3 regions of the Paenibacillus sp. 2003 genome follow, and region 2 is predicted to be linked to each of the others. Evidence: riboswitches for the same ligand, from Rfam matches in the RefSeq annotation. Region 2 holds a riboswitch; each other region holds the start of a gene.
The links. A riboswitch is a leader RNA that binds a small molecule or an ion and turns the genes downstream of it on or off. The one in region 2 is predicted to bind S-adenosylmethionine.
Positions count from the first base shown of each region.

Region 1: linked by a shared signal. The riboswitch ahead of J2X75_RS21270 (methionine ABC transporter ATP-binding protein) and the one ahead of mmuP (S-methylmethionine permease) in region 2 are both predicted to bind S-adenosylmethionine.
Region 3: linked by a shared signal. The riboswitch ahead of metA (homoserine O-acetyltransferase MetA) and the one ahead of mmuP (S-methylmethionine permease) in region 2 are both predicted to bind S-adenosylmethionine.

Region 1 is NZ_JAVDTB010000005.1:261,248-267,794, reverse strand. Features, by position in the region: gene J2X75_RS21290 (DUF2515 family protein) at 1-369, opposite strand, end outside; gene J2X75_RS21285 (thioredoxin family protein) at 512-856, shown strand; gene J2X75_RS21280 (COX15/CtaA family protein) at 1,360-2,298, shown strand; gene J2X75_RS21275 (Cthe_2314 family HEPN domain-containing protein) at 2,502-3,218, shown strand; SAM riboswitch class I at 3,348-3,489, shown strand; gene J2X75_RS21270 (methionine ABC transporter ATP-binding protein) at 3,616-4,650, shown strand; gene J2X75_RS21265 (methionine ABC transporter permease) at 4,651-5,310, shown strand; gene J2X75_RS21260 (MetQ/NlpA family ABC transporter substrate-binding protein) at 5,386-6,225, shown strand; gene J2X75_RS21255 (DUF2167 domain-containing protein) at 6,349-6,547, opposite strand, start outside.
Region 2 is NZ_JAVDTB010000009.1:38,138-44,684, forward strand. Features, by position in the region: gene J2X75_RS25380 (GerAB/ArcD/ProY family transporter) at 1-554, shown strand, start outside; gene J2X75_RS25385 (Ger(x)C family spore germination protein) at 551-1,753, shown strand; SAM riboswitch class I at 1,827-1,928, shown strand; gene mmuP (S-methylmethionine permease) at 2,021-3,433, shown strand; gene mmuM (homocysteine S-methyltransferase) at 3,411-4,478, shown strand; gene J2X75_RS25400 (outer membrane protein assembly factor BamB family protein) at 4,635-5,804, opposite strand; gene J2X75_RS25405 (hypothetical protein) at 5,838-6,547, opposite strand, start outside.
Region 3 is NZ_JAVDTB010000001.1:271,530-278,076, forward strand. Features, by position in the region: gene corA (magnesium/cobalt transporter CorA) at 1-59, opposite strand, end outside; SAM riboswitch class I at 511-634, shown strand; gene metA (homoserine O-acetyltransferase MetA) at 871-1,788, shown strand; gene J2X75_RS01460 (PLP-dependent transferase) at 1,813-3,000, shown strand; gene J2X75_RS01465 (trans-sulfuration enzyme family protein) at 2,997-4,169, shown strand; gene mqnC (cyclic dehypoxanthinyl futalosine synthase) at 4,411-5,547, shown strand; gene J2X75_RS01475 (aldo/keto reductase) at 5,779-6,547, shown strand, end outside.

The DNA.
Region 1 (6,547 bases), on a different contig from region 2:
TTGCTCATAACATTCCAGATAGGCTGCCGTGCGGGTGATATTACTCCGATTATGCTCCTGGGTCAGTGTCTTAATCTCTTCCAGAATGATGCAATCTTCTTCGCAGACGAGTGCGCTTTGAACCTGGTCCGTGCGTGCAAAAGATTTGCCGCTGGCAGGTAACAAACGCTCCACCTCAGACTGTAAGGCAGCTGCTGTATCGGTATCCCACTCGATGTCACGCAATGGGTGACGAAGCTGTGCTGAAGCTTGCCATGCCGCTTGTTTGCCACGCCAGATTTCACGGGCAGCACCCGGAATGGAACGGACAATCTGCAGAAGGGACCCGTGATGCTGTTCGCTGGAAGAATCGGTTCTGGTGGAAGTCATGATGTGACATCCTTTCATGATGTTCTGGGTTTAATTTCACAGACCATGTGGTTTATTCTAAGTATGCGCTGATTATTTGACTTCCACTCGCCAATTTGCTTCACTTAGGGTAAGACAAGGTACAGAAAGGGAGATGAACCGAATGGAACAGATTACTTCCAAACCGGCTTTTGATGTAGCTATCCAATCCCCACGTTTGACGATTGCCGTATTCAAGGCAGACTGGTGTGGCGACTGCAAATACATCGATCCGTTTATGCCTGAGGTTGAAGAGAAATATGCACGTGAACTGACTTTGATTGAGGTCGACGTGGATCAGGTTGGAACGGTTAGTGAAGAGCAGAATATTCTTGGCATTCCAAGCTTTGTGGCGTATTCAGATGGCCGCGAACTCGTACGGTATGTGAACAAGCTTCGCAAGTCAAGAGAAGAGATTGAGCAGTTCCTGGATCGCGCAGTTGAGGTGTACAACACGATCCATAAATGATGTTATACAAGTTCAAATGATGAATATTCACACAGACACTCCGATGACAGAATAACCTTTTGATCGCTGTTATCCCCAGATTTCTTTGATCCCTTTTATTAGGGGGAAATCCGGGGATAAAGGCGAACGCTTCGCTTCTTCAGGCTATTTCTGTCCTCTCCGTTATTGTGTAAATGTTTCATTGAACTTATATAAATGTATGACAGGTTCATGTTGTTAAAGGGTATACTAGATGAAACGCCATTTCTCTTGAAATAGGGAAATGGCGTTTGTGTGTTCAGGATTCTGTTTAAGACCCAATTCAACTGGCATATCCCTCAATTACATAACTCCAATGACCTGTGGGTCATTAATTCACCAGACGTTAACATTTTGTCACAAAGCGCGACGTCAATGAACATTTTATCCGGTATAATGAATTTAGTTGTGAAATAAGTGTCAAAGTACCGAAACAAGCGGAGAATATTCTTCGCCATCTTAAACCAACAGCGGGTGAGAAAAAATTGAAACACTTAACTTTGTTTAAATGGTTAACCGTATTAACCTGTCTTGTCATGTTTCTGGCCACTTTTGGTGGAGGCATCGTAACCAAAACGGAATCAGGCCTTGGCTGCGGAACAGAATGGCCTTTATGTAACGGAAAACTCGTTCCGGCACATACTGTGGCTTCACTTATTGAATATTCCCATCGTGCTGTAAGCGCACTGGCTGGATTGTTGTCCATTGCCTCGTTTGTTGCTTTTCTGCAGTTCGGCAAGTCACGCCGTGACCTGCAATTGTTTTCTTTCTTAACTCTGGTATTTGTTATCGTCCAGGGAATCATGGGGGCTTTTGCCGTTGTCTTCTCCCAATCTTCAGCAGTCATGGCACTGCATTTCGGCTTTGCACTGATTGCTTTTGCCAGTTCCCTAATGATGGCGCTGGGCATCAGGCAAGAGGCCAAAGATGGCGGATTGGAGCGACTGAATAAATACCCTCGAGTTAGTAAAAAATTCAGGAATCTGGTCTGGTTCTCCACCATTTACACATATCTCGTGGTATACACGGGTGCATTTGTGAGTCACACGGATTCTGCCGGCGGATGTTGGGGATTTCCGCTCTGTAACGGTCAGATTATTCCTGAGCTTTCGGGTGGGGTTGCAGTTGCCTTTGCTCACCGTGCAGCTGCTGCGTCGCTCGTGATTGTTATTGCGATCCTGGGTCACTTCGCTTACCGTAATAATCCGGACAACAAGGAAATGCGTACTCTGGGTGTGGTATCCGTTGTTCTTATTCTGATGCAAGTAGTCATTGGTATTTTCATGATGGTGACAATGAACCGTCCGGAAGTATACATGTTTGTAGCTCTAGCTCATATGCTGGATATCGCCATATTATTCGGAGTTTTAACGTATATGAGTTTCCTGGTGTACAAGCTGCATCGCCCGGTTAATCGGTTCTAAGATATAGATCCATTCTTTTTCCAAAGGTACTTGGGCTAAATATGAAAGTCCACCATCCAGTGATGTACATCATTGGATGGTGGACTTTGTTTGATGTCAGGGGGATCAGGGCAACCTATGGCAAGCAGCAATTACACGGAATGGATGATGTTTTACGTTTAATGTGATGAATTTTTGTTGATTTGGAAAAGAGGAGGTTAGATATGCTGCGAACGTTGTTGGGGGAAAAGCCACGTATAAACGAAGGTAAATTGAAGGCAGCGATGGACGCAATGGCGCATACGCTTGAGTTATTTCAACGACAAATGCATGTGGACCATGATCCCACGCATGACTATCGGAAACTGTATGTGTGGACTCAGGGACTCATCTCCTCACTGGATGAACTGGAGCAAAGCTGTTTCGCTGCTGCTCATTTTCGCAATAAGGTCGTTGCAGGCTCAACGGATGATATGACGGCGACTGAAAAAGCCGAGTATGCACGGTATGTGTATTTCTACAAAGATGGCTTTATCCGCTGCTTTGCCATCCTGGATAAAGTGGGCACGGTATTAAATGAAATATTCCAGTTGAATACTTCAAATACCAAAGCGCATTTTTCTTATTTTACAGTGTTAAGGCAGTTCGATTATGCGAGGGAGCACCATGATCTTGCGTTGCAATTAATACAGATCAAGGACTCTTATCGTGAGCCGATGAGCAAGCTGCGCAAACGACGTAATATGGAAATTCACTACATGAACTCAGAAATGCATGATGACCTGTGGCAGTTACACCAGACCTTGCAAGGTAAAGTGAAATTGGAGGATTTGAATCAGCATGTGCAGGAAATGCGTCAGGGCGTGGATATGGTCTGTGAAACGTTAACAGCCTCTTATCGTTATATCAACAGAATATGGAAAAGAAATAATTCCCTTTGACAAATCGGAATACTTGGAATATACTGAATTTCAATCGAATGTTACACGGATATAATTGATATTTCGGAAGTTACGTTCACATTATAAAGCATAAACTACATGAACTTATAAAATCCTACAACAACATATTTCTTATCGAGAGCGGCGGAGGGACAGGCCCGATGAAGCCCGGCAACCGATTTGTAACGACATGATACATGTATCATTCGTTATAGATGTTAGGTGCTAATTCCTACAAAATGGTGCAAGACACGATTTTGGCAGATGAGAAGGTATATTCTTTCACGTGAAGAGCCCTCTTTGTATCTGCAAAGGGCTCTTTTTTTGTACTTTAAGGGGAGTTTTCCTTTAGATCGGGTAAAGATACATGTAGGTGGTTGGAAAGGGGCAAGTGCGATTGATTGAATTAAAAGGTTTAACGAAAATGTACGGCAAAGGGGCAAAATCTACAACAGCTTTATCCGAGCTGAATTTGAGCATCCAAAAGGGCGAAATCTACGGCGTGATTGGCCATTCTGGAGCGGGCAAAAGTACATTGATTCGCTGCATTAATTTGCTGGAACGGCCTACGGAGGGTGAAGTATGGGTTGATGGGATCAACCTGACTGAACTGAGCAAAACCGAACTGCAGCAACAGAGACGCAAGATCGGGATGATTTTTCAACACTTTAATCTGTTATCTTCGGCAACGGTATATGATAATGTGGCTTTTCCACTAAAGCTTGTGAATACACCCAAGGATGCCATTGATCGGAAAGTGAAGGAAATGCTTAATCTCGTTGGTCTGGAGAACCATAGCAACAAATATCCAGCTCAATTATCAGGTGGACAGAAACAACGTGTGGGGATTGCGAGAGCACTTGCGAGTGATCCGAATGTACTTCTCTGCGATGAGGCTACTTCAGCACTTGATCCACAGACGACAAATTCAATCCTGAAGTTATTGCTCGACATTAACGAAAAGTACAACCTTACGATTGTGCTGATTACACATGAGATGCATGTCATCCAGAACATCTGTGATAAGGTGGCTGTCATTCATCAAGGTGGTATTGTGGAACAGGGACCTGTAACCGAGGTGTTCCTGAAGCCGCAGCATGCGATTACACGAGACTTCATGATGCGTGACCATGAAGCTGGACTGGCTCTGGAAGAGACCGCTCTGGCGAATGCAGGCATTGAATTGCAGGCAGGTGTTGCTTCGAAACTTGTGAAGATATCCTTTCTGGGGAACAAAACATATGAAGCGATTTTGTCCAGAACGGTTCGTAAGACGGGTGTGGATTTTGCCATCCTGCAAGGAACGATCTCTACGATCAAACAGGTTCCGTATGGACAACTGACCGTTCGGTTCGAAGGTGATTCCAATGCGATTGATCGGACGATATCCGAATTGACCGCTGAGGGACTTGATGTGGAGGTGCTTCGTTAGATGGATTTTTCAACAGTTCGTTGGGAAGAGGTTGGTAAAGCTTCCATAGAGACACTGCAGATTTTGGGTGTATCAGGCCTGTTCACCGTTATCTTGGGTTTACCGCTCGGAGTTCTGCTGTTCATGACAGCCCGATCTGCTTCAATGAAGTCACGGACAGTCTACACTATACTATCCCTGATTGTTAATATTTTGCGCTCGGTCCCATTTATCATATTGATTGTTGCTCTTATTCCATTCACTCGTATACTTGTCGGTACAGCTACGGGGGTTCTTGGCGTCATACCTCCTTTGGTTATTTCAGCAGCTCCTTATTTTGCTCGATTGGTGGAGACAACGTTGCGAGAAGTTGACCGGGGGGTAATTGAAGCAGCACAGTCGATGGGTGCATCGACCGGACAGATTGTAAGACGGGTGTTGTTGCCTGAGGCACTGCCTGGCCTGCTCGCTGGGATAACGATCACCATCGTTACGCTAGTCTCCTATACGGCGATGGCGGGCATGGTTGGTGGTGGAGGTCTGGGAACACTGGCTATTAACTACGGATATTTCCGTTATCAAAATGAAATCATGATTATATCCGTGGTGTCGATGATTATTCTCGTGCAAATTCTCCAGATGGCTGGAGATCGCTTGGTTACATTTTTCACCAGGAAATAACACATAGATAACATGATGGATATGCATTCATGCGGACGCCACATGAAAAAAATGATTAGAGAAGGGGTTTTACACATGAAAAAATGGTCTTTTGCTCTACTTAGTCTTATGTTAATTGCGGTTCTCGCAGCTTGCGGAAACAATAAGGACGCTGATAGCGGCGCAGATAATTCAGCAGGTGCACCACGTACGGTTGAATTGAAAGTTGGAGCTTCACCTACACCACATGCAGAGATTCTGGAAAGCATCAAGCCTGAACTGGAAGCACAAGGTATTCGTTTGCAAGTCGTTACGTTCAATGACTATGTACAACCCAACCAGCAACTTGCTGATAAAAAATTGGATGCAAACTTCTTCCAGCACCAACCTTATCTGGATACAGAGAATAAAGAACGTGGATTCAACCTCGTTTCTGTAACACCTGTTCATGTTGAACCTTTTGGTGGATACTCCAAAAAGATTAAGTCTTTGGATGAATTGGCTGACGGCGCAAAAGTAGCAATTCCAAATGACCCATCCAATGGTGGACGTGCTCTGTTGTTGCTCGCGAAGGAAAGTATCATTACGCTGAAAGACAACACAAATATTACATCTACGATTCAAGATATCACAGCCAATCCGAAGAACCTGGATATCATCGAGCTGGATGCAGCTATGATGCCTCGTCAATTGGATGAAGCGGATCTGGTATTCATCAACGCTAACTATGCGCTTGAAGCAAACCTGAATCCAGCGAATGATGCTTTGTTGATCGAAGATCTGCAAGGTAACCCATACGCGAACATCCTCGTTTCCCGTGAGGACAACAAGGATGCAGATGCAATTCAGAAACTGGCTGCTGCCTTGCACTCCGAAGAAGTGAAAGCATTCATCAAAGAACGTTATAAAGGTGCAGTTGAACCTGCAACTGAATAATTCACGATATGTATGATATGATGTGAAGCTATTAAGAATAAGCCGTATATCTCTTCTGAAGAGATATACGGCTTATTTTATGTTTCTTAATCTGAGCTGACGTGGGGATTAATAAGGGAAGGGTTAGGGCTTATCTTGTTTCTCCGCGTTGGATGGATGCCCAGATTGGCGGTAGTATGATAATTCATTCTGATCAGCATACTGCTGCTCATCTGCTTCTTGCAGGTACGTTCTCTCGGAGGGAGAGAGTGTTTCTTCTTCTCCATGTGAGCTTTTGATCTTGTATCTGATCCAACCGATTAACCCAAGGACGACAATCAGG
Region 2 (6,547 bases):
TGCCAGTCCTCAAAGGGTTGAAACCTTCGCTGCTGGCTTACACGGGGTACGAAGTCATGTTTGTCATGACTGCTTATATGAAAAAACCCAAAAAGAGCAATGTAGCCATGAGTTGGGGCATCATCATATCGACTATGATTTATCTGATTACCGTTGTGATGGTTGTAGGCAGTCTGTCACTCGATGGCATCAAAACACGTACTTGGCCCACGCTGGATCTCGTAAGAAGCTTCGAGATTCAAGGTTTGATCTTTGAACGGTTTGAATCCTTGCTACTGGTCATCTGGATTATGCAGATCTTCTCGAGTTTCACGATCACACACTATTGTGCTTCGGTAGGGATTCGGGATTTATTTCGTATGAAGAAGATCAAGGTCATTATGTACGCCCTTCTGCCGTTGATATATCTAACGGCAATGATGCCGAAAACCGTGGATGAAACTTTTGCCCTGGGTGATATGTTGGGCAATCTATCCGTGCTTCTATTTGCCATTTTACCTCTGTTGCTGCTGATAATAAGTCTGATTCGCAAAAAGGGAGGCAAACATGCATGATTCGTTTTTTTATGCTTTTACGTGTAGCCTTTGCTTTGTCCGTCCTTCTGGTAATATCCGGATGCTGGAGCAGTAGAGAGATCGAGGAACTAAGTGTCTATGTTGGTCTCGGGATCGATATCGCTAAAGAAACAGAATTTGAGAAGGACATCGCTGCTCAGGGAGGAAGGTATCCAAAGAATAATTATATAACGGCTACGGTGCAGATTGCCCCGGGCAGTTCCAACAGTAAACAGAGCGGACAATCCGGTTCACCTGCTTCGGGAAAGACGTCCTATTCCAATGAACAGCTTACTGGAGATTCCTTGCTGCAAATCTTTCGTCAGTTTGCACTAAGGCGAGATCGTCCACTTATCGGACATCATCTGAAGGTTATCGTTGTCTCCAAGGATATTGCCAAAAAGTATGGTCTGGACCAGCTGCTGGATTTTGTACTTCGGGATAACGATATTCGTCCAAATTGTCTGGTGCTGATAAGTCATCATCGTGCCGTGGATGTCCTGACTTCGGATGATCCCTCCCGGATTCCAGCATTTTATCTAACAGGAATTACCGGTAATTCGTACTTGTCCAACAAAATCCTGGACCCTGTTTTGCTCTCCAAATTAGATGCCCAAATGCAATCTGGTTCCAGTTTCTTGCTCCAGAATGTACTGTACTCCAATGGAGAGGGCAAGTTCTCAGGTGGCAGCATATTCGATGGGAAAACAACTAAGTTTATTGGAGAACTGAGTCAAACGGATCTGGAAGGTTTATCGTGGATCAAGCCTAAAGAAAAAGGAGGCGTCTTGAAGACTTACAACAAAGAGGGATTTACTGTTGTATATGAAATGAAAAAGAAGAAAACAAAAATAATTCCCAAGGTTGTTGGCAATGATATTTCATTCCATGTAAAGACCGAATCCGAAGGCTGGTTAATGGAGGATTGGCGTGCTCCCGAACGAGAGGAAAAAGGGGCTTATCGCAGGGAACTGGAAAAAGAATTCTCAGATCTGGCGGAACAACAGATTCGTCAGGTGTTATACAAGCTACAGCATACTTACAAAGTTGATGTTGCGGATTTTCGGGACAGCTTGCGTATTAAAGAACCCAAAACATGGAAGAAAGTCAAAGATGATTGGGACAACATTTTTAGTACCGTGCCAATCACGTACGATGTGAAGATTACCATTACCAATCCGGGCTCTTCCACCGAATAGCGATGTGTTTTATCATTTATGATTTAAATGTTGACACATTCATGATAGATCGCTATATTAGTAAAAAATCATTTTCTTATCCAGAGAGGTGGAGGGACTGGCCCTTAGAAACCTCAGCAACAGATCTGAAGGATACTGTGCTAATTCCAGCGGGTGAAAGCCTGATAGATAGGAGCGTTTGTTTTTATTTGTCAGTAACGGCGCACTCTTTAGGCAGAGTGGGTCTTTTTTGTTTTTTCTGGATGAAGAAGTAGGGGAGCAACAGGTATGGAAAACAACAACGACAAAGGGCATTTTCAGCGGAAAATGCAGGCACGGCATGTGGTCATGCTCTCTCTCGGAGGAGTCATTGGAACGGGACTATTCCTCAGCTCAGGTTACACCATTCAGCAGGCGGGACCACTGGGAACCATTCTGTCCTATCTAATCGGAGCCATCGTTGTATATCTGGTGATGCTCTGTCTTGGTGAACTGTCTGTTCATATGCCAGAGACGGGAGCATTTCATAGTTATGCAACCAAATATATCGGACCGGCAACAGGCTACACGGTGGCTTGGTTATACTGGTTAACCTGGACTGTTGCGCTTGGCTCCGAATTCACAGCCGCTGGATTGCTGATGCAGCGCTGGTTCCCATCGGTGAACGTATGGATATGGAGTGCGCTCTTTGCACTGATGATCTTTCTGTTTAATGCATTAACGGTGAAATTATTTGCGGAATCCGAGTTCTGGTTCTCATCTGTAAAAGTAGTGACTATCGTAATCTTCATTATTATCGGTGGCGCAGCCATGTTTGGGTTCATTCCCATGGCGGATTCTGAACCGGCTCCATTTCTATCGAATATTACCGCATCCGGGTGGTTCCCTCATGGGGCTACAGCCATATTGATGACCATGCTTGCTGTAAACTTTGCCTTCTCAGGCACCGAGTTAATCGGCATTGCCGCCGGTGAGACGGAGAACCCGGAAAAGACGATACCGAAAGCTATTCATACAACGCTGTGGCGTTTGGTTATTTTCTTCATCGGAACGATTATTATCTTGTCGGCCTTGTTGCCCATGTCGGATGCCAGTGTACTGGAAAGTCCGTTTGTAGCGGTAATGGAGCGGGTGGGTGTACCCTATGCAGCAGACATTATGAACTTTGTTATTCTGACGGCGATTCTCTCTGCTGCCAATTCGGGCCTATATGCATCTTCACGGATGCTCTGGTCTCTGGCTGACAAAAAAACGATCTCTCCGTGGTTTGCCAAATTGACCAAAAGCGGGGTACCGCTGAATGCACTTCTGATTAGTATGGTGGGTGGTGCGTTGGCCTTGCTGTCCAGCATCATTGCGCCAGGTACCGTGTATATTACACTGGTTTCCATTTCAGGTCTGGCTGTCGTTGCGGTATGGATGAGTATCAGTGCCTCCCAATACATGTTCCGCAGACAATATATCCGGGAAGGACATGCCGTCAAAGATCTGGTCTACCGTACACCACTGTATCCGGTGGTACCAATTGTTTCATTTATATTATGCCTGGCTTCATGCATAGGTATTGCCTTTGACCCGACACAGCGAATTGCGCTGTATTGTGGGGTTCCGTTTATTGCAGTGTGTTACGCTGCTTATTATCTGACAGAACGTGTGAATAAGAAAAGAGGACAAGTACATGACGCAAGCACAACAGACTAACCCCTTAGAACGGATCCTGCGTGAACATCCGGTCATGATTCTGGATGGAGCGCTGGCAACGGAACTCGAACAGCATGGATGTGATCTCGATGATCCACTATGGTCTGCTCGTGTGTTACTTGAGAATCCGGATGTTATCGTTCAGGTCCATGCAGATTATTTTCGAGCAGGAGCCGACTGTGCGATTACATCCAGTTATCAGGCGACGGTGGATGGTTTCCGCAAGAGAGGGATCGATGAACAGGAAGCACTGGAGCTGATCCGCAAGACGGTGGAACTGGCTGCACAGGCGAGAGATGACGTGTGGGCAGAAGTGCAGAGTAGACTAGTAGGGAGAGAAAGCTCGACAAGTCAGCTTGTAGAAGCTTCTTCGGTACGTGCTGAGACGGTGGAGAATGAGGAGTATATAACAGATCGTACAGGGGATCGCGAAGGAAATTGTCTTCGTCCACGTCCAATTATTGCCGGGTCCGTTGGTCCGTACGGCGCTTATCTGGCGGACGGTTCAGAGTATGTCGGTCATTACGGCGTGTCGGATGAGACGCTTGCCGCATTTCACCGTCCGCGTATGGCGGCGCTGATTGAAGCGGGTGCTGATATTCTGGCGTTTGAGACGATTCCTTCCTTGCAGGAAGCACAGGTGCTGGTTGATTTACTGAAGGAGTTTCCTCATGCGTATGCCTGGTTATCTTTTTCTTTAAAGGACGGGACAAGCATCAGCGAAGGCACACTGCTTGAGGTATGTGCACAGACGTTTGGCTCCGAGCCGCAGGTTGCGGCGATTGGCCTGAACTGTGCTCCGATGGAAGTGGTGACGGAAGCAGTGGGTATTTTGAGCCGTACCAGCTATAAACCTGTTATTGTGTATCCGAACTCGGGAGAAGTATACGATGCAGCAACGAAGACGTGGAGTGGACAGGGTATATGTGGCAGTATGAGTGATGCTTCGGAACAGTGGGTTGCTGCGGGCGCAAAAATTATTGGTGGCTGCTGCCGAACTACGCCACATCAGATTGGCGAACTTGCGAAGAAGTGGCGGAATTAAAAGACTTGATGTAGAGTTGTACCCCGAAAAGCTAGAGATACAACCAAATATGAAGAAGCCCTCACGATCCATTACTGGATTGGTGGGGGCTTCTTCATGGTGATTTAGCGTTAACATCAACATGAGAACTTTCCTCTTCTGATACTTCTGATTAAGCTATTTAATTAACTGAGTGCTAACTAAAGTCCGACCTTCGTCGCTTAGGATGTACAGACCCGTTGTGTTATTTAAAAATAGAAATTCCTTTTCAAGATCAAATTCGCCTTTCTTGTAGGTGAACAAAACCTTCAGATTGCTTGTGTCCATAATAACAAGTTCTTCATTGCCATTCTTTTTAGCTGTAAACATAAAACTTGTACCATCAATTGCCATATGAAGAGGCATCCAATAGCTGTTATAGGTGGTTGGTATCGGCAGATATGCCTTCTCAGCGATTAACTTACCCGCAGATGAATATAATTTAATTCGTTTATTTTTAGCATCCACAAACAAAAAACGATCCTTCAATGCAACAATTTCTGTTGAATAATCAATATAAGGAAGTTCTTTTGTCCATCTGATTTTCCCCGCACTGTTGTATGCTTTTAGCGTCATAGTTTTTTTGTGAATACTATAATGCAACAACGTATCATCAGATACACTCATAATCTGGTTATACCCTTTTCCGCCAGCAATCGTTTTTATTTTTTTTCCCGTGGTCAGGCTGCTCATGTAGAAATCGGGATGATCACTAAATTTTTTGCCGATGATCACATTTCCTGTAATCTGTTCAATTAAATATGGAACTTTGAACTTTTGGATTAAAGTTCCTTTTGTATCGTAATAATAGAGTGTACTACTTTTTGAATCGTCAGCGTGCATAACCACATATAAACTTCCATTTTCTCCTGGATAGGCTAACTCAGCCCCGTTTCTCAAAAAATCTTCTTGCGTGCCGGGCAAAGGTGCTGTCCAACGGATTTCACCTGTGGCTATATGCTTGGCACTCACTTGATTATCGTGAAAAATAAACATATATCCATCATCGGAAAGTGTGTACTCGTTGTCCGTTGGAATCGACCAAAGGAGCTCCCCTGTTTTGGCATCTACACTGTCGATATAATAATCATTATTCTTGTTTACTTTAGTTACGAGCAGACTTTCATTCCCCATGGCATCTGTAACACTCTTCATTGAATATGAGCTTGTTGCACTCTGTCCACCGTTGGTAATATCATACCCCCATTGCAATTGCAGCAGATCTTTAGCCAGAGCTGGCTCGGATGGGATTGCAAGGAAGAAGCATAGGCTAGCTATAAGCCAATAGTTGATTCGTTTTAAACTCATGATTGGTAGACTCCTTATGTAATGTTCTCTGGATTATGGAAGTAACTGATACTTTCTTATTGTCTGCCCGTCGGAAGGTATGAAAAATAGTTCATTTTGCTTATTAAGGAACAATTCATCTCGATTAAACCTTACATCGTTCCAATCGTTCTGTGACAGCCGATAGAGCTCTCTCAGATTATTTGAATCTCTAATCACGAGTTCTATTCCCTGCTCGGTGTATTGAATATACATAAAACTCTGTAAATCGATTGCCATTTTTAGAGGACTATTTGGCTCACCTTGCATGTAGAAGGGCTTTTCATTAACTCCTGTAATGAATTTTCCATCCGAATTCATAAGCATGATGTTGCCTGCGGTTTGTTCCAGATACAGCACACGATCATGGATGATAAATATCTCGGGAGGCCCCTTTTTAAAAGAAAAATCATACTTCCATTTCAAAGCTCCCGTAGGCGAGTATGCCCTCAACTCAAGTTCACGGTTATTGATAAATTTCCGGGTTATTAGGGTTCCATCGTCCGTAACCCTATTCCCGTAGGGCAAGGTTGTTTCATTGGTCAGCACCGTCAGCTTCTTACCTGTAGAAAGATCAAAAACATGAGTATACGGACTTTTGTTGCCCGGTTGACCTAAAATAAAATTGCCTTCTATTGTGTAGTATTGCATATAGGGGAGAATAAGCTTTTTGCTTCGATTTCCCTTTTCATCATAATAATAAAGAGTTACATATTTGAGTTTGT
Region 3 (6,547 bases), on a different contig from region 2:
GCCTGCTGAATGTCGTCCACCGGAATAAATACACCGTTGTTTACCAACCGGATTTTCATCGTTAATCTACTCCTTCTGCACCCGCCAACTTGGCGGATATTATCATTATGGGCGCAAAAAGAACAAATCAGCCGGTCGGCAGCGGAGCCTGGAGATCAGGGCTGCGTACACTATATAATCAAACGGAAGTCACGTCCCGCTGCCGGCATGCTGATGTCAATTCTCTATGCAGTTTGTCGGAATTCGGCTGCCAGTCAGGCCTCGGGTCGCCATCCATTTAATATGTCACCTCTCACATAAGGGTTTATAACACCTTGTTTAGTATACCGCTGGTACAAGGTGCTTTCAAGCGCAAAAATGTGTCTATTTCGCGCCCTGAGGCAGTGTATGACAACGGATGATGAACGGTTCCGATCTGGGAAGCAGACATCGAACTGCATCTTGACGTGAGGGCATTAATGTAATAAAGTAGACGGTGAACCATATTAAATTACAATCTAATACAGCGAAATCTTATCAAGAGTAGGTGGAGGGACTGGCCCGATGAAACCCGGCAACCGGCGGTATACCGCACGGTGCTAATTCTTGCAGCGACTAAGTGTCAAGTGGCACTGTTGTAACTGAGAGATGAGAGAGGCGCATATCTATTTTACATATGACCTTTCTCGAAATCCGAGGAAGGTCTTTGTCATATGCCCCGACTTCTCAGCAGTGATTTTCGCTAAGGAACTTGAGGTTGTTTGTAACGTTGAATGAAAGAGCAATTCAATGTTTTTACAAGCTCGAGGCAGTCTATAACTGTATTGATGTGAAGACATCAAGCCAAGGGTGGCTGCATCTATCTATGCACAAGGAGGAGTTAGACTTACTATGCCAATCAAAATACCCGATACTCTACCAGCAAAAGAAGTACTTGAAGGAGAGAATATCTTCGTCATGGATGAAACTTCTGCATATCAGCAGGATATTCGTCCACTCCGTATCGCTATATTAAACCTGATGCCCACAAAGGAAACGACCGAAACACAATTGCTTCGTCTGGTGGGAAACACGCCTATTCAGGTGGATGTCGTTCTCGTACATCCCAAATCCCATACGTCAAAGAATACGTCTCAAGAGTATTTGGATTTGTTCTATAAAACCTTCGATGAGATTGAGCACCGCCGTTTCGATGGAATGATTATTACGGGTGCCCCGGTGGAACAGATGGATTTCGAAGACGTGAACTATTGGAATGAAATCCAGGAGATCTTCGAATGGACCAAAACCAATGTGACTTCAACCCTCCACATATGTTGGGCTTCCCAGGCAGGTTTATACCATCATTTTGACGTACCCAAGGTTGCACTTGATGAAAAGTGTTTTGGCGTTTTCCCACATACCATTAATAAACCACATGTTCCGTTGTTGCGTGGATTCGATGAAGTATTCAACGTTCCACATTCCCGTCATACGGAAGTGAGACGCGAAGATATTGAAAAGAATGAGAATTTAGAGATTTTGGCTGAATCCGAGGAAGCGGGGATCTTCCTGGTTGCTACCAAAGACGGCAAACAGATTTTTGCCACAGGACATGCCGAGTATGACCCGTTCTCATTAAAGTGGGAGTATGACCGGGATGCAGCCAAAGGGTTGGATATCGCATTGCCTAGACATTATTATCCGAATGACGACCCTTCCCGTGTGCCACCGGCTACTTGGCGCGCTCATGCCAACTTATTATTCTCTAACTGGCTCAATTACTATGTGTATCAAGAAACACCTTACGATATTGGCCCGCAAATCTAATCGAGATTACAGGAGGATGCAGCAATGGAAGACAACAACAAGTTGAAAATCGAAAGCCGCTTAGCACAAATTGGGTCCATCAATGAACCGGTAACAGGCGCCATTAACTTTCCGATCTATCAATCCACTGCGTTTCGCCACCCGAAGCTTGGACAAAGCACGGGGTTTGATTATATCCGTACGACTAATCCAACCCGTAAAGTATTGGAAGAAGCCGCCGCAGCGCTGGAGTCCGGTGATGCAGGGTTTGCCTGTAGCTCGGGAATGGCCGCGCTGCAAACGATTTTTGCCATGTTTGGTCAAGGGGATCATCTGATTGTATCGCTGGATCTGTATGGTGGAACCTATCGTCTGCTGGAACGTATCCTGTCCCGTTTCGGCGTAACTGCAAGTTATGTGGACACGAATGACCTTGCAGCACTGGAGAAGGTTCGTCAGCCGAATACAAAAGCTGTATTTATTGAGACACCAACCAATCCACTGATGATGATCACAGATGTGGAAGCCGTTGCTTCCTGGGCGAAAAGTTACAACCTGTTGACCATTGTTGACAACACGTTGTTGACTCCATTTTTCCAACGTCCGATTGAACTGGGTGCCGATATCATCATTCATAGCGCTACCAAATATCTGGGTGGACACAATGATGTGCTCGCTGGACTAATTATTACCAAAGGTGAGGCGTTATCTGCAGAGATGGCGTTCTTGCATAATTCCATTGGAGCGGTATTGTCTCCAAGTGACTCCTACCAGTTGATGAAAGGTATGAAAACGCTGGCTCTTCGCATGGAGCGTCATGAGCACAATGCACTTACTATTGCTAAATACTTGCTTGAGCACCCAGCGGTGGTTGAAGTGTATCATCCAGGCCTATCCGATCATCCGGGGTATGAAATACAGAATAAACAATCCACCGGTAACACAGGTATCTTCTCTTTCAAAGTGAAGGATGCACGTTATGTTGAACCGTTGCTGCGTCATATCAAACTCATTGCTTTTGCCGAAAGTCTCGGCGGAGTCGAATCACTCATGACTTATCCGGCAGTACAGACTCATGCGGATATTCCGCTTGAAATTCGTGACGCCGTAGGTGTGGATGACCGTTTGCTCCGGTTCTCCGTAGGCATTGAACATGCGGATGATCTGATTGCAGATCTCGGCAATGCTCTGACAGTTGCACAACAGGAAGTGGAAGGAGGCGTGCACTCATGAGTGAGTCCAACAACAAGCCCAATTCCGAGTTGAAATTTGATACCAAATTGCTCCATTTTGGCGATGAGATTGACAAAACGACCGGAGCCTCCAGTGTACCGATCTATCAAGCATCAACATTCCATCATTTTGATATCTTCAATCCGCCTCAACATGATTACAGTCGTTCGGGTAATCCGACACGCCAGGCTCTGGAAGATTACATCACACTGCTGGAGGGCGGCGCACGAGGTTTTGCCTATTCTTCGGGGATGGCTGCGATTTCAAGCGTGTTCATGATGTTCTCCGCAGGAGACCACATGATTGTAACGGAAGACGTATATGGAGGTACGTATCGTTTGCTTACTTCCATATTAAGCCGCATGCAGATCGAGACGACCTTTGTAGACATGACCAATATAGATGAAGTAAAAGCGGCACTCAAGCCAAACACCAAAGCAGTTTATATGGAAACACCGTCCAACCCTACACTGCGAATTACGGATATCGCTGCCGTAACTGACTGGTCGAAGGAACATGACCTGATCACGATACTGGATAACACTTTTATGACACCTTACTATCAGCGTCCAATTGAGCTTGGTGTGGACATCGTCGTACATAGTGCTACGAAGTTTCTCGGAGGTCACAGTGATGTACTGGCTGGGTTAGCTGTTGCTCGCACGGAATCACTTGGCGTACAACTGAAACAGTTGCAAAATGGACTTGGAACTGTACTCGGGGCACAAGAATCCTGGCTTCTGATGCGCGGGATGAAAACCTTGGGGGCTCGCATGGCTCATAGTGAACGGAGCACAGCCAAACTGGCGGCATGGCTTAATGAGCGCAGTGATATTACCGCTGTCTTTTATCCTGGATTGGAGGATCATCCGGGCCGTGAGGCACATGAGCGCCAGTCCACAGGATATGGAGCTGTCGTTTCATTTGACGTCGGTTCAGGTGATCGCGCAAAAGCAGTTCTTAACCGGGTGAAGCTACCTATTGTTGCTGTAAGCTTGGGAGCTGTGGAGAGTATTCTGTCCTACCCAGCTATGATGTCTCATGCGGCAATGCCGGCTGAGGTTCGCCGTGACCGTGGCATTACAGATGGGCTGCTGCGCTTCTCCGTAGGTCTGGAAGATATCGAAGATCTCATTGTAGATTTGGAGCAAGCACTTCAGGAATCCTAGTAAAAGTGGATGACCGAATACGCCGATGCGTATCACTTAATCTCGAATAAACTCCATTCCATATGTAAAAATTTTTACTTATTTTTAAAGCACCTGTACATAAGGTGCTTTTTTTCACATGTAACCTGTGTTACGATATGTGGAGTACAGAAATACGATGTTGCCACCAGAACTTGCTTCTCTTGAACAAGTTGGGACGGATCGTTATATAATTTCTCTTCATGAGGGAGGCTTTTTTACGATGAGTACGGTAGACCGTATCTTAGATAAAGCCCTTCGGGGCGAACGTTTGGACTTGGAAGACACGATTCAGCTATTTGAATCCAATGAAGTGGACAAAATCGGGGCAGCTGCTAATGTCATTATGAAACGCATGCACCCTGAACCATACAGAACATTTGTAATTGGGCGTAACGTCAACTACACAAACGTGTGTGATGTGTACTGCCGTTTTTGTGCTTTCTACCGCAGACCTGGTTCAGATGAAGGTTATGTGCTTCCAGACGAAGTTATTTTCCAAAAGATTCAGGAAACGGAAGATGTGAATGGTACCGAGATTTTGATGCAAGGTGGAACGAATCCAAACTTGCCTTTCAGCTATTATACAGACCTGTTGAAAGCCATCAAAGAGCGTTTCCCAAACATCACGATGCACTCTTTCTCACCCGCTGAGATTATGAAAATGGTTGAAGTATCCGATGGCCTTACATTGGAAGAGGTTGTTCGTGCCATTCACGAAGCTGGACTGGATTCCTTGCCTGGCGGCGGCGCTGAAATTCTGGATGACCGCACACGTCGGAAAATCAGCCGCTTGAAAGGTTCATGGCGGGATTGGATGGACGTTATGCAAACTGCACACCGCATCGGTATGAACACCACGGCAACAATGGTTATCGGCCTTGGTGAATCGATGGAAGAGCGTGCATTGCACCTGCTCCGTGTACGTGAAGCTCAGGACGAATGTATTGCGAACAAGTATGACTCCGAAGGTTTCCTGGCGTTCATTCCTTGGACCTTCCAGCCAGACAATACCAACCTTAAGCTGGAGCGTCAGACTCCGGACGAGTACTTGAAGACTGTTGCCATCAGCCGACTGGTGCTTGATAATATCAAGAACATTCAATCCTCTTGGGTAACGATGGGTCCTGAGATCGGTAAGAAGTCGCTTGAATTTGGCTGTAATGACTTCGGTAGCACGATGATTGAAGAGAACGTTGTATCTGCTGCTGGTGCAACTTACAAAGTTAACATTGAATCCATTCTCCGTTTGATTCGGGAGTCCGGTTATATCCCGGCACAACGTAACACTCGATATGACATCGTGCGTATGTTCGATGAAGAGAATGCCGTACATGAAGATTTCGTAATGCAGAACTAATCCTGATTATTTAATACTACTCCTATAAATGCTGATCGTTAGATAAGTATTTATGAAGCCAAGCCCGCTGACTACTCCGTTTGGAGAGACGGCGGGCTTTTTGATTTCTTTCTGCGGTTCGAGGTCATCAAACAGTACATGTTACGCAATTGGCGATATTTTATATTGAAATTGAACTGTTACAATGAAAGGGAACTTGTGTAGTCAGACACGCTGGAAGGGGTTAAACCGATGAAGAGAAGAATACTTGGCAAGACGGAACTGGACGTACCTGTATTGAGCTTTGGAGCATCCTCACTCGGTTCTGTATTTCGTGACATTGACCGAGACGAAGGGATTCGCACTGTACATGCGGCCGTAGATGCGGGGATGAATTACATAGACGTTTCGCCTTACTACGGGCTGACAAAAGCGGAGACAGTGTTGGGTGAAGCCATCCGCAGCTTGCCGCGCAGTTCATATATGTTATCAACCAAAGCCGGACGGTATGGGGAAAATGAGTTTGATTTTTCACGTCAGCGAATTCTGAATAGTGTGCAAGAGAGCCTGGATCGACTGCATACAGACTATATCGACATTCTGTTCCTGCATGATATTGAATTTGTGCCAGCAGAGATTATTATCGAAGAAGCTTTTCCAACGTTGCTGCGTCTGAAAGAGCAGGGAGTTATACGACATGCGGGCATTTGTGGATTACCCTTACCGTTGTTCGAGAAGGTTCTGCCACAGATCGATGTGGATGCGATCATCTCGTATTGTCATTTTTCATTGAATGATACCTCATTATTATCGTTATTGCCCCTGTTGGAAAAAAAAGAGATTGGCCTCGTCAATGCTTCACCTCTTTCTATGGGCTTGTTGAGTACCCGAGGGGCTCCTGCCTGGCATCCGGCAGATGATCGTGTGAAACAGCTCTGCCTTAAGGCTGCCCGCTTCTGTGCAGAACAAGGCAGTGACATTGCCAAGCTGGCCGTGCAATTCTCTACGTCGAATGAACGAA